DNA from 2 places in the Gordonia aquimaris genome. Region 2 is predicted to be linked to the other one. Evidence: riboswitches for the same ligand, from Rfam matches in the RefSeq annotation. Region 2 holds a riboswitch; the other holds the start of a gene.
The links. Region 2 has a riboswitch for glycine ahead of glyA (serine hydroxymethyltransferase). Riboswitches for the same ligand answer to the same signal wherever they lie in the genome.
Positions count from the first base shown of each region.

Region 1: another riboswitch for glycine. It lies ahead of gcvP (aminomethyl-transferring glycine dehydrogenase); the one in region 2 lies ahead of glyA (serine hydroxymethyltransferase).

Region 1 covers NZ_JAPKFM010000007.1:109,772-120,046, forward strand. The annotation lists gene OSB52_RS09405 (malate synthase G) at 1-500, shown strand, start outside; gene OSB52_RS09410 (substrate-binding domain-containing protein) at 653-1,858, shown strand; gene gcvP (aminomethyl-transferring glycine dehydrogenase) at 2,099-4,960, opposite strand; glycine riboswitch at 5,114-5,214, opposite strand; gene OSB52_RS09420 (VOC family protein) at 5,366-5,731, shown strand; gene OSB52_RS09425 (MerR family transcriptional regulator) at 5,813-6,478, opposite strand; gene OSB52_RS09430 (bifunctional nuclease family protein) at 6,772-7,278, opposite strand; gene ftsR (transcriptional regulator FtsR) at 7,429-8,151, opposite strand; gene garA (glycogen accumulation regulator GarA) at 8,156-8,611, opposite strand; gene OSB52_RS09445 (hypothetical protein) at 8,631-8,783, shown strand; gene gcvH (glycine cleavage system protein GcvH) at 8,926-9,330, opposite strand; gene OSB52_RS09455 (CDP-alcohol phosphatidyltransferase family protein) at 9,387-9,953, opposite strand; gene secA2 (accessory Sec system translocase SecA2) at 10,025-10,275, opposite strand, start outside.
Region 2 covers NZ_JAPKFM010000021.1:42,840-53,114, reverse strand. The annotation lists gene OSB52_RS17970 (sarcosine oxidase subunit delta) at 1-1,577, opposite strand, end outside; gene OSB52_RS17965 (sarcosine oxidase subunit beta family protein) at 1,612-2,874, opposite strand; gene OSB52_RS17960 (FAD-binding oxidoreductase) at 2,888-3,949, opposite strand; gene OSB52_RS17955 (aromatic ring-hydroxylating oxygenase subunit alpha) at 3,959-5,272, opposite strand; glycine riboswitch at 5,507-5,600, shown strand; glycine riboswitch at 5,601-5,696, shown strand; gene glyA (serine hydroxymethyltransferase) at 5,741-7,141, shown strand; gene OSB52_RS17945 (L-serine ammonia-lyase) at 7,138-8,520, shown strand; gene OSB52_RS17940 (alpha/beta hydrolase) at 8,501-9,535, opposite strand; gene gltB (glutamate synthase large subunit) at 9,895-10,275, shown strand, end outside.

The DNA of each region.
Region 1 (10,275 bases), on a different contig from region 2:
TCGAACGTCAGGACGAGATCGCCAAGCGCGACCCCGCTGACGTCGACGACATCCTGACCATTCCGCTCGCACCGAAGACCGACTGGTCGGCCGAGGAGAAGCAGCAGGAACTCGACAACAACTGCCAGTCGATCCTGGGTTATGTGGTGCGCTGGATCGACCACGGTGTGGGTTGCTCCAAGGTGCCCGACATCCACGACGTCGCACTGATGGAAGACCGCGCCACCCTGCGCATCTCCAGCCAGTTGCTGGCGAACTGGATTCATCACGGCATCGTGACCGCCGACGACGTGGTCGCTTCGCTGGAGCGGATGGCCCCGGTGGTGGACCGACAGAACGCCGACGACCCCGCTTACCGTCCGATGGCTGCGGATTTCGACTCCAACATCGCGTTCCAGGCCGCGAAGGCACTGATCCTGGAGGGGACCACCCAGCCCAGCGGATACACCGAGCCGATCCTGCACGCCAAGCGCCGCGAGTACAAAGCAGCCAACGGCTGACCGATGCCCGGACAGCCGTCCGCGGACGGATGGTCGGCAGGCCACCATGCTGTCAGCCGGGACGATGTCCGCTATCGTCGTCATCTGTCACCCCGATCACAGTCGGATCGGGGTGACAGACGGCGAATGCCCGAAGAGCGGAAGGCGGGGGGTTGGCTCACCATCGCAGCACCGACCGTGGCGCATCGATGCGTGGTCGGGGGGTCAGTCGAGGTCTGGTCGGCGCACTGCTGACCGTCGTCCTCGTGGCGGCCGTGGTCGTGGTGTGGTTCCAACTCGGCGACCGTATCGACCGGCAAGGTGAGCAAGCCGCCGGCAACTGTGTCGAAGGTCGTACCACCGTTCCGATCATCGCCGACCCCGATGTCGCCGATGCGTTGAGCACCATCGCCGCCGAGTATTCGGAAACCGGGCCGGTGGTGCGTGATCACTGCGTGGTGGTAGAGGTCCGGCCCGGCGACGCGAAGGTCACCCTGGACGGTCTGGCCGGCGCCTGGGATCCCGCCGCGCTCGGCGCCCGGCCTGCGGCGTGGGTGCCGCAGTCATCGATCTGGGCGGCGGATCTGGTCAGCGCGCGCCCCGACATCGTCGACGGCACTCCGTCCTCACTGGTCAGTTCGCCGGTGGTGTTGGCCACCGCCCCGGAGTTGGCCGAGGCGTTCGACGGCGAACTCGACTGGCAACAGTTGCCGACGCTGCAACAGCGCGATGCCTCGTTGGGCGCCTTCGGGTTGGGCAGCTGGGGTTCGATTCGCCTGGCGATGCCGATTGGTGCGCAGTCCGACGCGACGGCGCTGGCTGCGCAGGCGGTGGCGATGCAGGTCACCCGGACCATGGGTCCGCTCACCGAACAGGACGCGGACTCGCCGCGGGTGGCCTCGAGTATCGAAGCGATGTCGTCGGGTGCACCGCAGTCGCCCGACGGGACGCCGGTCGGCGCAGCTCGGCTGATGGCCGATGCGTCCGACCCGGCCGACGCCACCATTCATGCCGTGGCCATCACGGAACAGTCGCTGTATCAATTGACCCGCGACGACACCACCCCACGTCTCGCCGAGGTGATCCCTGGAGGTCCGACCCCGATCGCCGACTATCCGATCGTCCGACTCACCGGTGACGGCGTCGCAGCCGAACAGACCGATGCGGTGGCCGAGTTCTTCGCCTTCGCCAGCCAGCCCGAACATCTCGCGACGCTGACGGCACTGGGGTTCCGCGGTGACGCGCCGATGCCCGAGAAGACCGCCACCGTCACATTCCCGCTCACCGAGAACCCGATGCCGATTCCCGAGACGGCGGCAACTGTCACCATCAATCGGCTCGTCTACGGGCCCGACAGCGGGCCGGTGACGGCGGGGTGAGGACTTCGGACTGAGGTGACGTGGTCTCGATACGCCCCTCGCCTAGCGGCTCGGGGCTACTCGACCACCGACATTCGCCCCGGCCACCTTCACCACCGACAAACGACCCGGCGTACCCCGTCGATGAGTAGCCGCGAACGTAGTGAGTGGCCCCACCCGCTGATCGAGTAGCCGCGAACGTAGTGAGTGGCCCCACCCGCTGATCGAGTAGCCGCGAACGTAGTGAGTGGCGTATCGAGATCAGCTGCTGAAGGCCTCGATGGGCGGGCAGCTGCACACGAGGTTGCGGTCGCCGAAGGCCTGATCGATCCGTCGGACCGCGGGCCAGATCTTGGCGCGGGCACCCGCCGACGGGAGGCCGAGCGGATACACCGCCACCTCTCGGGAGTAGGGGTGATCCCAGTCGCCGACCAACGCCTCGGCGGTGTGCGGTGCCCCGCGCAGCGGGTTGTCGTCGGCTGGCCACTCCCCGGCTCCGACGCGGTCGATCTCGGCGCGGATGGCGATCATCGCGTCACAGAACGCGTCGAGTTCGTCGAGATTCTCACTCTCGGTCGGCTCCACCATCAGTGTTCCCGCCACCGGAAAGCTCATGGTGGGTGCGTGGAAACCGTAGTCGGCCAGTCGTTTGGCCACATCGTCGACGGTGACGCCGGTCTCCTTCGTCAACGGCCGAAGGTCGAGGATGCACTCGTGGGCGACCAGACCATTCTCGCCAGCATACAGCACCGGGTAATGATCCCCGAGACGCCGCGCGATGTAGTTGGCCGAGGCGATCGCGGTGAGGGTGGCTCGACGCAGCCCGTCGGCGCCCATCATCGCAATGTAGGCGTAGGTGATCGGCAGGATCGAGGCCGATCCGTACGGCGCCGCCGAGATCGTCGAGTCCCCGGGGAGGTCGTCGGCGAGGGGATGACCGGGCAGATACGGCGCGAGGTGAGACCGCACCGCGACCGGCCCCACACCCGGACCGCCACCCCCGTGCGGGATGCAGAAGGTCTTGTGCAGGTTCAGGTGACTCACGTCGCCGCCGAATCGTCCTGGACGGGCCACACCCACCAGGGCGTTCAGATTCGCACCGTCCACATACACCTGGCCGCCCGCATCGTGCACGGCCGCACAGATCTCCTCGATGTCGTGCTCGAAGACGCCATGGGTCGATGGGTAGGTGATCATGATGGCGGCCAGCGCATCCCGGTGTTTGTCGATTTTGGCGCGCAGATCGTCGACGTCGACGTCGCCGTTCTCTCGGCAACCGACCACCACCACGCGCAGCCCGGCCATGACCGCCGATGCGGCGTTGGTGCCGTGCGCGCTCGATGGGATCAGGCACACGTCGCGGCCGGTGTCACCGCGCCCGAGATGGTATCGGCGGATCGCCAGCAACCCGGCGAACTCGCCCTGCGAGCCCGCGTTGGGCTGCACGCTCACCCGGTCATAGCCGGTGACGGCGACCAGCCAGTCCTCCAGGGTGGAGATCACCTCGCGGATGCCGACCGTGTCGGCCGCCGGGGCAAACGGGTGCAGGCGCGCGAAGCCGGGCCAGGTGATCGGTTCCATCTCCGCGGTGGCATTGAGCTTCATGGTGCACGAACCCAGTGGGATCATGCTGCGATCGAGCGCGATGTCCTTGTCGGAGAGCGCACGCAGATAGCGCAGCATCGCCGTTTCGGTGCGGTACCTGTTGAACGCCGGATGCGTCAGGAATTCGGTGTCACGGGTCTCGATCGGCTGCGAAAATGCATGTCGGCGAACTCCTTCGGCGCTGAACGCACGCAGCACCACAGCGAGATCGGCTGCGGTGGTGGTCTCGTCGCACGCGATACCCACGGTGTCGCCGTCGATCCGCCGCAGGTTCACGTTCTCGCGCTTGGCATGTGCGATCACGCTGTCGGCCTGCCCGGGTGCGCGAACCACGATCGTGTCGAAGAACGACGAGTGGGCGATGGAAAACCCCGCAACGGTGAGACTGTCGGCCAGGAACACCGCATGTTCGTGGACGCGACGAGCGATCGCCCGCAATCCGTCGGCCCCGTGATAGGACGCGTACATCGCGGCCACCACCGCCAGGAGCACCTGCGCGGTGCAGATGTTGCTGGTCGCCTTCTCACGCCGGATGTGTTGTTCCCGGGTCTGCAACGACAGGCGGTAAGCGAGATTGCCGTCGGCATCCTTCGAAACACCCACCAGACGGCCGGGCAGTTGACGCGCATGCGTCGAACGCACACACAGGTAGCCGGCGTGCGGTCCACCGAATCCCATCGGCACGCCGAAGCGCTGGGTGGTGCCGAAGCAGACATCCGCGCCCAACTCACCCGGTGGCGTGATCAGGGTCGCTGCCAGCAAGTCGGCCCCCACCGCGACCAGAGCCCCGCGCGCATGCGCGGCGTCGATGACGGGGCCGACATCCAGGATGCGGCCCGACGCCCCGGGTGCCTGCATGATCACACCGAAGAAGTCTCCCTCGGGCAGACCGCAGTCCGGCATCGCGGGATGCAGCGAGGCCTCGACGACCTCGATCCCGAGCGGTTGAGCGCGGGTGTCGATCACGGCGCGCGTCTGTGGGAAGAGGTCGGCATCGACCACCAACCGTGGTGATCGGGACTTGCCTGCACGTCTCAGCAACGTCATCGCCTCGGCCGCAGCGGTCGCCTCGTCGAGCATCGATGCGTTGGCGACCTCCATCCCGGTCAGATCCGCGACCATGGTCTGGAAGTTGAGCAACGCTTCGAGCCGACCCTGGCTGATCTCGGGCTGATAGGGCGTATAGGCGGTGTACCACGCAGGGTTCTCCAGCACGTTGCGCAGGATCACCGGCGGGGTATGGGTGTCGTGGTAGCCCAGCCCGATCATGGAGCGGGCGACGGTGTTGCGGTCCGCGAGGTGGGCGAGTTGTTCGTGCACGTCGTGCTCGCTGACCGCGGGCGGCAACGACTGCAGACCGTTGGAGTCCGGCTCATCGGCGATGACCGCCGGGACCACCCGGGCGGCGAGTTCATCGAGAGACGAGATGCCGATCGCGGCGAGGATACGTTCGGTCTCGGTGGCATTCGGGCCGACGTGGCGATCGACGAAGGCGGCAGAGACGGGCGTGGCGGGCATGACAGGTCAACCTCTCGGCGGTCTGCGGCCCTCCCCCTCTGTCATGCCTGTCGATCCGCGAACGGACAGCTGGGCGCCTGAGAGATTCGGCCGGTAGTCGACCTTTCACCGTGGGCGGAGCCGGGTTGCCCCGACTCACTTTCCAGAGACGCCGTCAACATCACGGTCCTGGGTGCCTGAGAGTTTGACGAGGAGGTGTTGCTCCTTCGGCGGCCTCCGCCCATGTGGCGGTGACTCTCTCCCGAGACGCAGCGGCGCGACCTCAGTATACGTGGGCATGACCACGGCGCAGGTCGCCCGTCTCCGGCGACGACGCGATCCGGCCCGACAAAACCTGACAGTCGATGTCGTGATTCGCTGATCTACTGGCGTGGCGTCATCACCCACGACCCGAGGAGCGCCCTGATGCCCGCACCGAACCTGTTTCTGATCTACGTCCGCGACGCTGAGGCCGCAACCACGTTCTACTGCGAATTGTTCGATGTACAGCCGAAATTCGTGAGTCCTCGCTATGTCGCCTTCGAGGTCGCACCCGGGGTTCTGTTCGCCCTGTGGACCGGTCGTAGTGACCACGCGGTTCCTGCCACCCCGCGCACGTGCGAGGTCGGGCTGATGATTCCCGGCGCGGCGTCCGCGATCGACGCGATCCATGCGCGGTGGGCGGCGGCAGGTGTCCGAGTGGTGCAGGAGCCTTATGACGACGTCTTCGGCCGAACATTCGTGGCCGCCGATCCGGACGGCAACCTCATCCGGGTTTCGCCGATGGATTGACGCTGCGCCACACTGCGCCGATCGGTCCGGCAGGAGTGCATGGGCCGCTGATGCCTCGGCACCCTGACCGGCCCGAGGGCTCTAGCCGGTCCGACGGGTCCGATTCTTGCGCCGCGCGGCCAGTTCGTCTTCTGGCGCGGTCTCGGTGACACCGCCATCGGCCCGCTCGCCGGGGAAGTCGGCGATGGTTCCGGTCAGTTCACGCATGGCACCGCTGACAGCGATCCCGAAGACGCCCTGGCCACCTTGCAGTAAGTCGACGACCTCTTCCGCCGAGGTGCACTCATAGACCGTGGTGCCGTCGGAGAACAGGGTGATGCGGGCCAGATCCTCCACCCCACGCTGACGTAGGTGGTCGACCGCGACCCGGATGTTCTGGAGCGAGATCCCGGTGTCGAGCAATCGCTTCACGATCTTGAGGACCAAGATGTCCTTGAACGAGTACAGACGCTGGCTGCCCGACCCTGCCGCGCCGCGAATGGACGGCACCACCAGCGACGTGCGGGCCCAGTAGTCGAGCTGCCGATAGGTGATTCCGGCGATCTGGCACGCACTGGGCACGCGATAGCCCACCAGCTCGTCCGGCACGGTGTCGTTGGGAAAGATGCCGGGCGCGATGTCATCGAGACTGCCCTGCGTGGCGGCACCCGAGTTCGACGCCCCGGTGCGGTCGCTGTCGACCTCGCCGTCGGCCGCGGTCACCTCGGTCGGTGACGGCATTTCGTCGTCGAACGGCTGATCGCCCACTGCAGACTCCCTCGCAACGCCAGGATCGACTCGACAGACACGTCAGCTCGAGGTTTCCCTCGAGACTGCTACAACAGTACGCGCCTGACAGACGATCATCCTTCGTCCCCGCTCAATTCGGGCGACGTGTCGACGGTATGCGGCCCGCGAGGGCGGAATCAACGCGACTCGCCCTGTAACCTCAACCTCTACTTGAGATCGAGCAAACAGTGACCCGGCGGTGTCCGTTCCGTGATCTGGGTCGTTCGCCCCTGTTCTCGGCAACCGATCCAGCGTTGGGCGCCATCAACGCGCTACGCCCCGCCGCTCGCCTTGAAGTCGTCCGGCGAGACGTTGTCGAGGAATTCCTTGAACTTCTCGACCTCGTCCTCTTTGGCCTCCGCGGGAGCGTCCTCGTCGCCGTTCTCGTCGGGGATGAGCAGTCCCGCCTCGGTCAGTACGTCTTCGTCGGCGACGATCGGCACTCCCGCCCTCATGGCGACCGCGATCGAATCCGACGGGCGCGCGGAGACCCGCAATTCGTCGGCAAAGACCATCTCCGCGTAGAAGGTGCCCTCTTGCATGTCGACGATGCGGACCTCGCGCAGCGTCTTGCCGAAGTCGTTGATCAAGTTGACGATCAGATCATGGGTGAGCGGACGTGGCGGCTCGATACCCTTCTGCTGCAAGGCGATCGATGCGGCCTCGCTCTGTCCGATCCAGATCGGCAGATACCGTTCACCCTCCACCTCACGCAGGAGCAGCACCGGCTGGCTCTGCGGCGGCTCGACCCGAATGCCCACGACTCGCATTTCGCCCATCTCGCACCCGCTTCCTCATGATCGCCGGATGATCGGTCGGTGGCTCCTCGAAGGCAGTCCCTCGCGCCTGCCGATCACTGAACACGACGCTACACCGCATGACCCGACCGTGGCGGCCACCCGAGCCCAGATCGGTCCGGGATCGACAGATCAGTCCAGGACGTCGCGGACCGCGGCCTTGACCAGCTGGGTGTGCAACGTCACCGACAGAGCAGCGATCTCACGGACCAACTCCTCGGCGCGATCCCGCGCCCCGGTTCCCTTGCCCTTGGCGATCGGGTTCGCGATCTGCGCCACCAAGCCGGCCTCGCGGTCCGCGGAGACCTTGAACGCCCGCAGATGCCGCGTCTCCAGACCGTAATTGGCCAGCGCCGCCGCAGCCTCGACCAGTCGCACGGCGTCTTCGTCGAAGAATCCGGCCGGACCGGCCGACAGCAGGCCGTTGCGTTGTAGCTCGGTCACGAATGCCGCATCCACACCAGTGCGCTCGATGAGGGCCTCGCGTGACACCCGATCGCCCCGGGAACCGAAGTCGGTGGCCGGCGCCACCGCTCCGCGAGCCGAGGAGATCAGCCGGGTGGCGCCACCCGGACCGCCGTCGCCGCTGTCGATCGCGTCGAGTTGCTCCTTGATGACCTTCAGCGGCAGGTACCGATCCCGTTGTGCGGTCAGCACGAATCGCAATCGCTCGACATCTGCCGAACTGAACCGGCGATAACCCGACGGCGCCCGCTCGGGAGTGATCAGACCCTCGGATTCCAGGAAGCGGATCTTGGAGATCGTCACGTCCGGGAAATCCTCACGCAACAAGGCGAGGACCGAGCCGATCGACATCGATCCTTCGCCGCGCTGACCTGCCGACGACGCCGTCACGGCGTCAGGCGCCGGCGTGGCCGTCGCGCGGACCGCTCAGGAACACGAGACGGAACTTGCCGATCTGGACCTCGTCGCCATTGCTCAGCTGCGCGGTGTCCACCGGCTCACGGTTGACATAGGTGCCGTTGAGGCTGCCCACGTCGACTACCTGGAACTCGTTGTCACCGAGGCGGAATTCGGCGTGGCGACGGCTCACCGTCACATCGTCGAGAAAGATGTCGCTGTCAGGATGCCGACCCGCCGACGTCGTCGGCTGATCGAGCAGAAATCGCGAGCCGGCGTTGGGGCCGCGCTTGACGACAAGCAGCGCCGTGCCGGGAGAGAGCCTCTCGACCCCGGTATCGGCAGGTTCACTCGAGGTGGTCGCCCCGGCGTCGAGTTCGGAGATGAACTCCTCCCGGAAAACCGATGTGGTCTCCACCGGCGCCTCGAGGTCCTTGTCGTTTTCGCTCACCACTTCTCCTTCGTCTGTTTCGGTGCCCGCGGATCTCGGCGTCACCGGCATGTCACGGCTCGCGGCGACACGCGAGTCGCATGTCCCGCACGCCGACGATGCCGGTCCGTCATCGTCCACCTCGGGCTCCGGTCCGGCCGACGACGTTCGGGTCGGCGGGCCGGATCTGCTGTGAGTAACCGTACCGTGTCGCGGCCTCCACACGGGCGATCGAGTCGATCACGACACCGACGATCATAGTCGTATGCGTCGAGCCGACCGACCGCCGACACCGGCCGCGTCACCGGCTTGTGATTCACCACCACATGTGCGGCGAATCAGCCCTCGATGACCGCGCGATAGCCGTCGGCGTCGAGAGTGTCGGCCAGCGCCGCGTCCAGAGCGGACTCATCGGCGACGCTGATGACGACCAGCCATCCCGAACCATACGGGTCCGAGTTGACCAATTCGGGAGCCGTCTCGAGCTCGCCGTTGACCTCGGACACCGTACCCTCCAGAGGCCCGTAGATGTCCGAGACACTCTTGGTCGACTCGACCTCGGCGAAGGACTCGCCGGACTCCACGGCGTCGTCGACGGCCGGCAGCTGCACGAACACCACGTCACCGAGCGCGTCCTGTGCGAAATCGGTGATGCCCACCCGAACACTGGTCGGCCCGGTCCTCTCCACCCATTCGTGTTCGGCCGTATAACGCAGGCCGGCGGGCACATTGGTTTCGGTCACGGTGCACCTTTCTGGTCTGTCGCACCAACGCGGCGGCGACTCTTCGGAAATTCAGGTTACGTTGCGGCGGCGTTCTGCGGAGGCATCCGTCGGAGCACGAGCACTGTCTGATACCCGTACAGCACAAACGACCACAGATACAGCCCGACGCCCCAGATCATGAACGCCCACCCGATGGGATAGCAGATGGTGCCGATGATCGAATCCAATTGTCCGGCAAGCAGCCACGGAAACGCGCTCATCAAGGCGAAAGTGGCCGCCTTGCCGATGTAGAGCACCGGCAATGCCACCAGGCCACGTGAACGCAACAGCGGTGCCGTGGCGAACAATGCGAGATCGCGCGCGATGATCACCGCGATCAGCCACCACGGCACGAACTCTCGGATTCCGAACGCGATGGGGATGATGACGATGTAGAGACGGTCGGCGGCGGGATCGAGCAATGCGCCGATCCGTGAGGACTGGTCGAGCCAACGCGCGATCTTGCCATCCGCCCAGTCGGAGAAACCGGAGAACAACAGGATCGCGAACGCCCAGCCATCGGCTTCTTCGACCAGCAACAGCCAGATGAACACCGGTATCAGCGCGAGCCGTAAGACGCTCAGTGCGTTCGGAACGGTCAACCATCGATCGTCGGCGACGGTGGTGGCCTCGGCCTGCGCTCGGGGATCACCGCGGCCGTCCGTGTCTCCGGTCACCGGAAGATGCCGATGATGCCCTGCAGGGTCTTCGCGCCGCCCGACGCGAAGAGGTTGTCGTGCACCATGTACGTCCACGTGGTGGTGGAGCGATGCAGATCGGCGGTCCCCAGATCGACACCGTCGTTGGTGATCGTCGCGGAGGTGAAGGTGACGCACGCCTTGTCCACGGCCTCGGTGGGCAGACCGGCGAACTCGTCGAGGATCAGTTTGTGGAACTCGTCGAGCGGGCTCTCCTTGCCGAGCG
Region 2 (10,275 bases):
AGGTGCACCGCCGGGTTCCAGCCGCCGCTGACCAGGACGGTGTCACAGGCGATAGAAGTGCCGTCGCTCAGGTCGACCGCGGTGACCGCATCGGTGCCGTGCGCGCGGGTCACGGTGGTGTCGGCCAGGATCGGGACGCCGCGGCGCTGCGCCTTCTCGCGTAGGTCTGTGCTCACCGTCTCCCGGACGTCGACGATGGCGGGCACCGACATGCCGGCGTCGATCAGAGCGAAGGCGGCCGCATAGGCTGCGTCGCAGGCGGTGAACACCACCGCCGAACGCCCCACCCGCACCCCGTACCGCTTCAGGTACTCGGCGCCGGCACCGGCGAGCATGACGCCGGGCAGATCGTTGCCGCCGAACACGATCGGGCGTTCGTGGGCGCCGGTGGCGATGACGATTCGGCGGGCCCGGATGCGGTGCACACGTTGCCGCGAGATGTGTGTCGGCGCGGCAGTACCGAGGTGGTCGGTGCGGTGCTCGACGGCGAGCAGGAAACCGTCGTCGTAAGCGCCGAACGCGGTGGTGCGGGTCAGGCGCGTGACGCGATCATAGGAATCCAGTTCGGCGACGGCGTCGCTCACCCATCCGGCGCCGGGTGTCGCGCCGCCCGCCTCGCCTCGCTCATCGACGAGCAACACCCGCGCACCTGACCGCGCGGAGATCAGGGCCGACATGAGACCGGCGGCACCCGCCCCCACCACGAGGACATCGGGATGGTGGTGCAGGGCGTCGTAGCGTGCGTCGTCGACGGTGGTGCTCAGCTTGCCCCAGCCGGGGACGCCGTGCGCGACGAGTCCGGGACACAGGGCGACGGTGGTGGCGGGGATCATCGGCTCCACGAAGGGTGCGTCGACACCGACCTGTGCGGTCGCGTCCTCGGCCCATGCGCCGGTGATGCCGCGCGGTCGGCCGAGGTTGACACTGCTGGTGACGACCCGTACGCCGTTGGCGAGCAGCGCCGAGGCGAGGGTGTCGCCCGCGTAGCCGTGGTAGGTCACCCCGTCGAAGACGAAGTCGATGGGACGCGATCGGTCGATGCGTCCGCCGGTCCCGGTGCGGAAGGGTTGGGATTCGGCGTGGGTGGGGGTCGACGTGAGGTCGGTACCTTCTTCGCTGGTCGTGGTCCCGTTCTGCTGATTGAGTAGCCCCGAGCCGCTAGGCGAGGGGTGTATCGAAATCAGCCCACCGTCGGGCGTATCGAGAGTGCTTGCGGTGGGACTGGTCTCGATACGTTCCTCGCCTAGCGGCTCGGAACTACTCCTTGGATCGAGTAGCGGCGAACGGAGTGAGTCGTGTATCGAGATCGACCAGCGGTTGGGCCGGCGGGTCTCGCCATCCACGAACTCGTACGTCACCGTGTCGCGCTCGAGGGTGAACCACTGGCGGCAACCGGCGGTGTGACACCAGCGTTCGACCATCGCGCCCTTGGGATTCGGGCGGAAGAACAGGTAGTGCGCCCAGTCGGTGTCGTCGAGCTCAGCGGGCTGCTCGGGGTAGGAGATGCCGGCGGCGGCGCCGTAGTGGAACTCGGTCTCTTCGCGGGGCCCGCAGTGCGGGCACGGGATCATCTGCATGGTGGTGTCTCTGTACTCGAGGCGGTGGCGGGGATCAGTGGGCGACGGCGGCGGCGCCGTGCTCGTCGATGAGTCGACCGGTGACGAACCGGTCGAGGGCGAACGGTGCGTTGATGGCGTGTGGGCTGCCGGTGGCCACCGTGTGGGCCAGACACCAGCCGACCCCGGGTGTCGCTTTGAAACCTCCTGTGCCCCAGCCGCAGTTGAGGTACAGGTTCTCGTACGGGGTGGCGCCGACGATGGGTGAGGCGTCCGGGGTGACGTCGACGATGCCGCCCCAGGTGCGCAGCAGCCGGGCCCGACCGAACACGGGGAACAGTTCCACGGCTGCGGCCATCTGACGTTCGATGATGTGGAAGGCGCCGCGCTGACCGTAGCCGTTGTAGGAGTCGACGCCTGCGCCCATCACGAGTTCGCCCTTGTGTGCCTGGGAGACGTACACGTGCACCGCATTCGACATCACCACCGTCGGATGGATGGGTTCGAGCAGCTCGGAGACCAGCGCCTGCAGGGGGTGGCTCTGTACCGGTACCCGGAAGCCGAGCTGGTCGGTGAGGGTGGAGGTGTGGCCGGCCGCGCACAGGGCGACGGTCCCGGCACCGATCCGGCCGAGGTTGGTGTCGACCCCGACCACGCGGTCACCGTCGGTGACGAAACCGGTGACCTCACAGTTCTGGATGATGTCGACCCCGGCGTCACTGGCGCTGCGGGCGAAGCCCCACGCCACGTAGTCGTGTTTGGCGATCCCGCCGCGCGGCTGGAAGGTGGCGCCGAGCACCGGGTAGCGGATGTCGGCCGAGGTGTTGACGATCGGGCACACCTGTGCGACCTGCTTCGGGTCGAGCCATTCTGCATCGATCCCGTTGAGTCGGTTGGCCTCCACGCGCCGGATGCTGTCGCGTACGTCCTGCTCGGTGTGGGCGAGGTTGAGCACCCCTCGCTGGCTGAACAGGATCGGGTACCCGAGTTCGTCTTCGAGGCCCTCCCACAGTTTCAGGGAGTGCTCATAGATGCCGGCGCTCTCGTCCCACAGGTAGTTGGAGCGGATGAGGGTGGTGTTGCGGGCCATGTTGCCGCCGGCCAGCCAGCCGCGCTCCAGCACGGCGACATTCGTGATGCCATGGTTTCGGGCGAGGTAGTGGGCGGTGGCCAGTCCGTGACCGCCCCCGCCCACGATCACCACATCGTAGGTCGACTTGGGTTCGGCTGCCCGCCAAAGGAAGTCGGGGTGGTGGGGGAGGTGCGCGCCGGGTGGGAGCGCGGCGTCGGGTGCGGCGATCCGGGGGTCTGTGGGCATCGTCGGGTGTTCCTCAGTAGTCGATCACAACGGGGGACAGGGGTTCGGAGCAGCAGAGCAGGATCTTGCCCTGGTCGATCTCGCGGGGGCGGATTCCGCCCTGGTGGTTCATCACGACGTCGCCGGAGAGTTTGCGGACCTTGCAGGACCCACACAGGCCCACCCCGCATGACGATGGCAGGGTGACCCCGGCTGCCGCGGCGGCGGCCAGGATTGTGGTCCCCGGCGCGACCCTCACCCGTCGTGCGCGACGGGAGAAGTCCACGACCACGCCGTTGTCGGAGTCGTCCTCGGCGGCAGGCAGACTGAAGCCGAAGCTCTCTTCGTGGATGCGGGCCAGACTTGCCCCGGCCGCCATCAACGAGGTGCGTACCTCACTGCGGAATCGGCCCGGCCCGCAGAGGAAGACCTCTCGGTCGGCGAGGTCCGGGCAGACACGTTCGAGCATGGCGCGGTCGATACGGCCCCGATGGCCGGTCCAGTCGGGCAGCTCGTCGGCGACCATTCGGGTCGCGGCGAACGCCAGCGTCACGTTGGTGTGGGAGCGTGCGAGATCCTCCAGCTCCTCTTGGAACGGGATGTCGTCGACGCTGCGCGCGCTGTGCACGAATGTGATGTCGAGTGGCGACTCGCTGTCGGTCACCGAGCGCAACATCGACATCACCGGCGTGATCCCGCTACCGGCAGAGATGAACAGATATTTCTCGGCCGGGCGCGCGGTGTAGGTGAAGCGACCGAGGGGACCGGTGGCGGCGATCATCATGCCCTCCACCATGTTGTCGTGCAGCCAGTTGGAGACGTAGCCGCCGTTGACCCGCTTGACGGTGATGGACAGAGTGCCCGGACGGGTCGGAGGCGAGGAGATGCTGTAGCACCGCTGGATGGGGCGTCCGTCGATCTCCACCGACAACGACAGGAACTGGCCGGGTGCGAATGCGAAGGTGTGTGAGTCGTCGGAGGCTTCGGGCCCGGTGGAGAACTCCGGTGCACCGCCGGCGATGCGGAAGCTGAACGTGGTCATGTCGCGGGTGGTCTCCGCCCGGGACACGCACTGCAGGAAGATGTCGTCGGCCATGATGATCGGTCACGCACTCGCGGCGTCGGTGACGTGGGAGCTCGGCACGCCCAGACGATCGCGCAGGGTGGTGACGTACCAGTTGATGAATGCCTCCACCTGGAACTCCGACGGGCCGTAGGGACCGGGAACGTAGGCGGGACTGCTGATGCCCTGATGTGCGAGTGCGACGAGGTCGGCGTCCTGCCGGTTGGTGGTCTCCCACATGCCGGTGAGATGGTCGAGGTCATAGTCGACGCCCTCCTCGGCGTCGCGATGGACCAGCCAGGTGGTGCGGACCAGTGTCTTGTCCGCGGCGACGGGGATCACCGAGAACAGCAGTGCGTGATCGCTCGTCACGTGCAGCCACATGTTGGGTTGCAGGTGCATGGAGAGCCGGCCGAGCTGCGCTTCGGGGATGTCGGTCAACAGCCGGCCGCAGGCGGCGGTGCCGTCCAGGGTGAAGGACTCGCCGGCGAGATCGAGAGCTTCTCGCTCGATGTGGAAACCCGTTGGGCGGGTGTCGAGTTGCTCGATGCGGGGGTAGGGGAGACCCCGCCGATCCCAGATCTCGATCTGCGCCGCGGTGGCCCGCCGGTAGCGATCGAAGACCGGTGCGAGCCGGCTGGGGATGGCGTCGGTGCTGCTGTAGCCCCAGGTGGGGAAGAACACGTTGAGCAGTTCGGGATGTCCGCCGCAGTGGTAGCACTCGCGGTTGTTCTCCATGGCGAGTTTCCAGTTGCCGTTCTCGACGAGGTCGGTTTGTTTGGCCACCTTCGCTTCGGCGAGGCGGTGCGGTGCCAGGTACGGCTCGACGATGCCGGCCACCTCGTCGATGTCGTTGGGAGGTTCGTCGGCGAGGCAGATGAACACGAGTCCGGCGATCGTGCGGACGTGGACCGAACGCAGCGAGTAGCAGGACTTGTCGAAGCCGGGCGCCTGCGCGTCGGCGAACTCGAGGCGGCCGTCCATGCCATAGGTCCAGGAGTGATAGCTGCACACGATGGTGCCGGTGGAGCCGTTCGGTTCGGTGAGCAGACGCGCGCCGCGGTGACGGCACACATTGTGATGGGCTCGGACTCGGCCGTGGTCATCGCGCGCGACGATCACCGACCGTGAGCCGAAGGCGATGGTCACGTAGTCGCCGGGCTCGCTGATCTCGGCCTCTGTTGCGACGAAAAGCCAAGACTTGGAGAAGATCTCGTCGAGATCGAGATCGAAGAAGTCGTCGCTCACATAGAAGGGCGCGGCGAGGCTCTCGCCGTGCACGCGTTCGGTGAGCAGGGCGTGGGTGCCGGGTGCCGGGGCGCTGGTGGCGGTACGCGCAACGAATGGTGCGGTCATCAGCGGTGGATGCCTCTCTGCACAGGTCCTGAGGTGGAGGATCGGAGATGGGTTGCAGCACAAGATCACTGAGGGCAGGAATGGGTTCCGGCCGACAGTGGGCTCTGATCGGGGTGGTGATCGAGGAGAATGTTCAAATGTTGCGTGATACGCAACGATGCGCATCCTATGCAACAAGTGTGCGTTCCAGCTCTTGCGCTGTCAAGCCGTACATGCCACTGTTTTCTTCAGCCGCAGACGTGTGCGGGAGATCATCGCGGGACACCGCGACGCCGAAGGAGCAACCACCTCCCGGGAATCTCTCAGGCCCAGGTACCGCACGCCGAGGCAACTCTGGAGACGAATCCGACGACGATGCCGGATTGACCGAAGGTGGCCACCGCTGGTGGCGCAAACTCTCAGGTGAACGGACAGAGCAGGGAGGATCGGACCGGCACTCGCCCGTCCGGCGACAATCGGAGCACGCATATGTCTGCTTTCCACTCGAATCCGCGCCCCACCGACCTGTCCTCGGCGCTGCTGTCCGAACCGCTCGCCGACTTCGATCCCGAGATCGATGCCCTCATCGCGGCCGAGCTCGGCCGGCAGCGCGCCGGGCTGGAGATGATCGCCTCGGAAAATCACGCCCCACTGGCCGTCATGCAGGCGCAGGGCAGCGTGCTGACCAACAAGTACGCGGAGGGCTACCCCGGACGCCGCTATTACGGCGGCTGCGAGCACGTCGATCGGATCGAACACCTCGCCATGGAGCGGCTCAAGGCCCTGTTCGGCGCGGCCTTCGTCAATGTGCAACCCCATTCCGGGGCGCAGGCGAACGCCGCGGTGATGCACGCCCTGATGAATCCGGGCGACAAACTCCTGGGCTTGTCGCTCGCCGACGGCGGACATCTCACCCACGGCATGCGGATCAACTTCTCCGGCCGGCTCTACGACGTCGCGTCCTATGGGGTGTCGCAGGACACACATCGGATCGACATGGCCGAGGTGGCCGAACTCGCGCGTGAGCATCGGCCGGCGGTGATCGTCGCGGGCTGGTCGGCTCACCCCCGCCACCTCGATTTCGCGCGCTTCCGGCAGATCGCCGACGAGGTGGGCGCCTACCTGATGGTCGACATGGCCCATGTCGCGGGTCTGGTTGCGGCGGGTCTGCATCCGTCGCCGATACCGCATGCACACGTGGTCACCTCCACGACCCACAAGACGCTCGGCGGACCGCGTGGCGGGGTCATTCTGACCAACGATGCGGCACTGGCGAAGAAGATCGACAGCGCGGTGTTCCCCGGCCAGCAGGGCGGTCCGCTCGAGCACGTCATCGCCGCCAAGGCCACCGCATTCCGGATGGCCGCGACCGCGGAGTTCGCCGAGCGCCAGCAGCGGTGTCTGGTCGGTGCGCAGCTCATCGCCGAGCGACTCGGACGCGCCGACGCGGCCGCCGCCGGGATCTCCGTGGTGACCGGCGGCACCGACGTCCATCTGGTGCTCGTCGATCTGCGCGACTCGCCCCTCGACGGCCGGCAGGCCGAAGATCTCCTGGCGCAGGTGGGGATCACGGTGAACCGCAACGCGGTACCGCGCGACCCACGTCCGCCCATGGTCACCTCGGGGCTTCGTATCGGCACTCCGGCGCTCGCCGCCCGGGGGTTCGACCGGGACGCCTTCGCGGCCGCCGCCGAGATCATCGCGCGCGTGCTGATCGACGCCGCCGACGCCGACGTGTCGGGCCTGACTGACCGGGTCCGAGCCCTGGCCGAGGCACATCCCCTCTACGTGGAGATGGTGCCGGGACGCCTCGAGATGCCCGGGACATCCGAGGCGGCGACCAGCTACGCGGCAGTGACCAGCTACGTGACAGCGGGGGCGGCACGATGACCGTCAGCGTGTTCGATCTCTTCTCGATCGGTGTCGGACCGTCGAGTTCACACACCGTCGGCCCGATGCGGGCGGCGCAGCGGTTCGTCGGCGGCCTCGCCGCAGCCGGGGATCTGCTCGAGGTGGACCGACTCGAGGTGGAGCTGTTCGGCTCGCTGGCGGCCACCGGCGCCGGTCACGGCACGTTGAGCGCGATCCTGCTCGGTCTCGAAGCACACCGGCCGGAGACCATCACCGCCGACACCAAGTCGGAGCGGCTCGAGGCGATAGATCGCACCGGCCGAATCCGTCTCGGCGGGTTCGTCGACTTCGCCTACACCGAACGCGACATCCGGCTGCATCCCGGTCGGGTACTGCCCCGACATCCCAATGCGGTGGAGTTCCGAGCGCTGGGGCGCGACGGGAGATGTCTGGCCGACGAGTGCTACTACTCCGTCGGTGGCGGATTCGTGGTCGTCGACGGCGAACCGGACGATGCCACTGCGACGGGCGACGTGCCGCACCCGTACGGTTCGGCGGGCGAACTGCTCGCGGTCTGCGCCGAGCGCGGATGGTCGATCGCCGAGGTCGCCCAGCGCAATGAGACCGTCACCCGGTCGACCGACGACGTCCGCGACGGACTGCTGCACATCTGGACGGTGATGGACCAGTGCGTGCGGCGCGGGGTCACCACCGACGGCGAACTACCTGGTGGTCTCCGGGTCCGTCGGCGCGCGAAACAGTGGCGCGACGAGTTGATGCTCGAGGACCCGCTGCGATCGATGACCTACGCCGAGGACTGGGTCAACCTGGTGGCGCTGGCCGTCAACGAGGAGAACGCCGCCGGCGGGCGGGTGGTGACCGCACCCACCAACGGCGCCGCCGGGATCGTGCCGGCGGTCATGCATTACGCCCGGCGCTACACGCCGGCGGGTCGTGCCGATCCCGACGACGTGACGGTGCGTTTCCTGCTGACCGCGGGGGTGATCGGCGGTCTGATCAAGTCCGGTGCCTCCATTTCCGGTGCCGACGTCGGGTGTCAGGGCGAAGTGGGTTCGGCGGCTGCGATGGCTGCCGGCGGACTGGCCGAGATCCTCGGTGGCACACCGGCACAGGTGGAGAATGCCGCCGAGATCGCGATGGAGCACAGTCTCGGTTTGACCTGCGATCCGATCGGCGGACTGGTGCAGATCCCGTGCATCGAACGGAACGCGATATCAGCCGGCAAAGCCATCAATGCCGCACGGATGGCACTGCGGGGGAACGGAAGTCATCATGTAAGCCTCGATCAGGTGATCGCCACGATGCGTTCGACGGGTCATGACATGAACGCCAAGTACAAGGAGACGGCGACCGGCGGGCTGGCGATTCACGTGCCGCTCAGCGTGGTGGAGTGCTGAACGGTACCGACGAACCGAACGCGTCACGCAGAAAATCGCCCGCCTCGCGCAATGCCATGCGGGATTCGGGAGCCAGGCGAGGGAACATCTGGAACACGTGCCCTTGCCCGGGCCATTCCTGCAGTCGCACATCGGCGCCCGCCGCTCGCATGACCCGTGCGATGGCGCGCGCATCGTCGCCCATCACCTCGAGCCCACCGACCTGGATCAGCGTGGGCGGCAACGTCATCGCCTCATCGAGACTGATGCGCATCCGTGGATGATCCGGCGTGGCCGAACCTGTGTACAGCTGCAGGATACGTTGGGCCGAAACGGCATCGATGACGGGATCGCGGGTGCCCCGCAATTGGTTGGCAACCGCCAGGTCGAAGGTGGGGTCGTAGAGAGGGGAGAACAACACCAGCCCGCGAGGTTGGCCGACACCCCGCCGATGGTTGTCGGCGAGCAGGTCGAGCGCCAAATGACCTCCCGCCGAGTCGCCGCCGACGACGATCTGCTCTGGCCGGTAGCCCTGGGCGAGCAGCCAGTGGTACCCGCGGATCGCGTCGTCGCCGGCACTCGGGAACCGATACTCGGGACCGAGGCGGTAGTCCAGGCTGAACGCCGACAACCCGGTCTGCCGCGAGAGTCGGGCGACCAACCCACGGTGAGTGCGCGCCGAACAGACGACGTACCCGCTGCCGTGCAGGTAGTAGAGAATCCGTGTCTCGGCGGGTCGGTCCGGTCGCGCCGGGCCGCCGTGGGCGCCGACCCACTCGCCGCGCACCTGGCCGCTGGAGACGAACTGGTGCACACGCTCGGCCCGGGTGCCGGCCGGGACCGGAGACATCGCCACCAGGGTCCGGTTGACACCGGGGCGCATCGCCGAGATCAGTCGCGGGGATGGGCCGGAGCGCCCCATCCCGGCCACCATCAGAGGGTGGGCCACGCGGGCCAGATAGCCGTTGACGGCCCGGGAGCGGAGCGAGCCCGCACCTCTCGGGCGCCATTGCTGATCGGTTGTCCGTACACTCACAACTCGACGCTAACCCTGTGAGCAGTTTCCGAGGGCCATTTCAGGCTCATACGCTGCGCAATCATCACGATTGTGCTATCCGGATTTCGATACTGGGTACCCGCCGTGAGAAAATGGCTGACAATGCTTTCGCGTAAGCAGGGTGGTGCCGGGGAGAACGACTCGACCCGGGTGCGCCGTCAGCAATGGGGCTGACACGGACACCGCCACGTGGCCCACGGACCTCCCAGGTCAGCCCAACGATTCGGGAGGCATCGCCAGGCCGGTGGCGGCGTCGACATGGACAGACGTCACAGTGTCCGTCAATGGACACGAGGGTGAATGCGTGCGCAGCGTCGCGCACACAGTGAGGCGAACTTATGAAGCATGCTCCGGGCCCCATCGGGCTCTATGACCCGGTCAACGAGCACGACTCCTGCGGTGTCGCATTCGTCGTCGACATGCACGGCCGTCGCAGCCGCGACATCGTCGACAAGGCCATCACCGCATTGGTGAACCTGGAACATCGCGGTGCGGCGGGTGCCGAGCCGAACACCGGCGACGGCGCCGGCATCATGATCCAGGTTCCCGACCGCTTCCTGCGGGAAACCGTCGACTTCGAACTGCCCGCAGAGGGCTCGTATGCCACCGGCATCGCCTTCCTGCCGCAGGGCTCCGAGGACGCCCGCGTCGCCACCGAGGGCGTCGAGAAGATCGTCGAGGCCGAGGGGCTGACCCTGCTCGGCTGGCGCGAGGTGCCC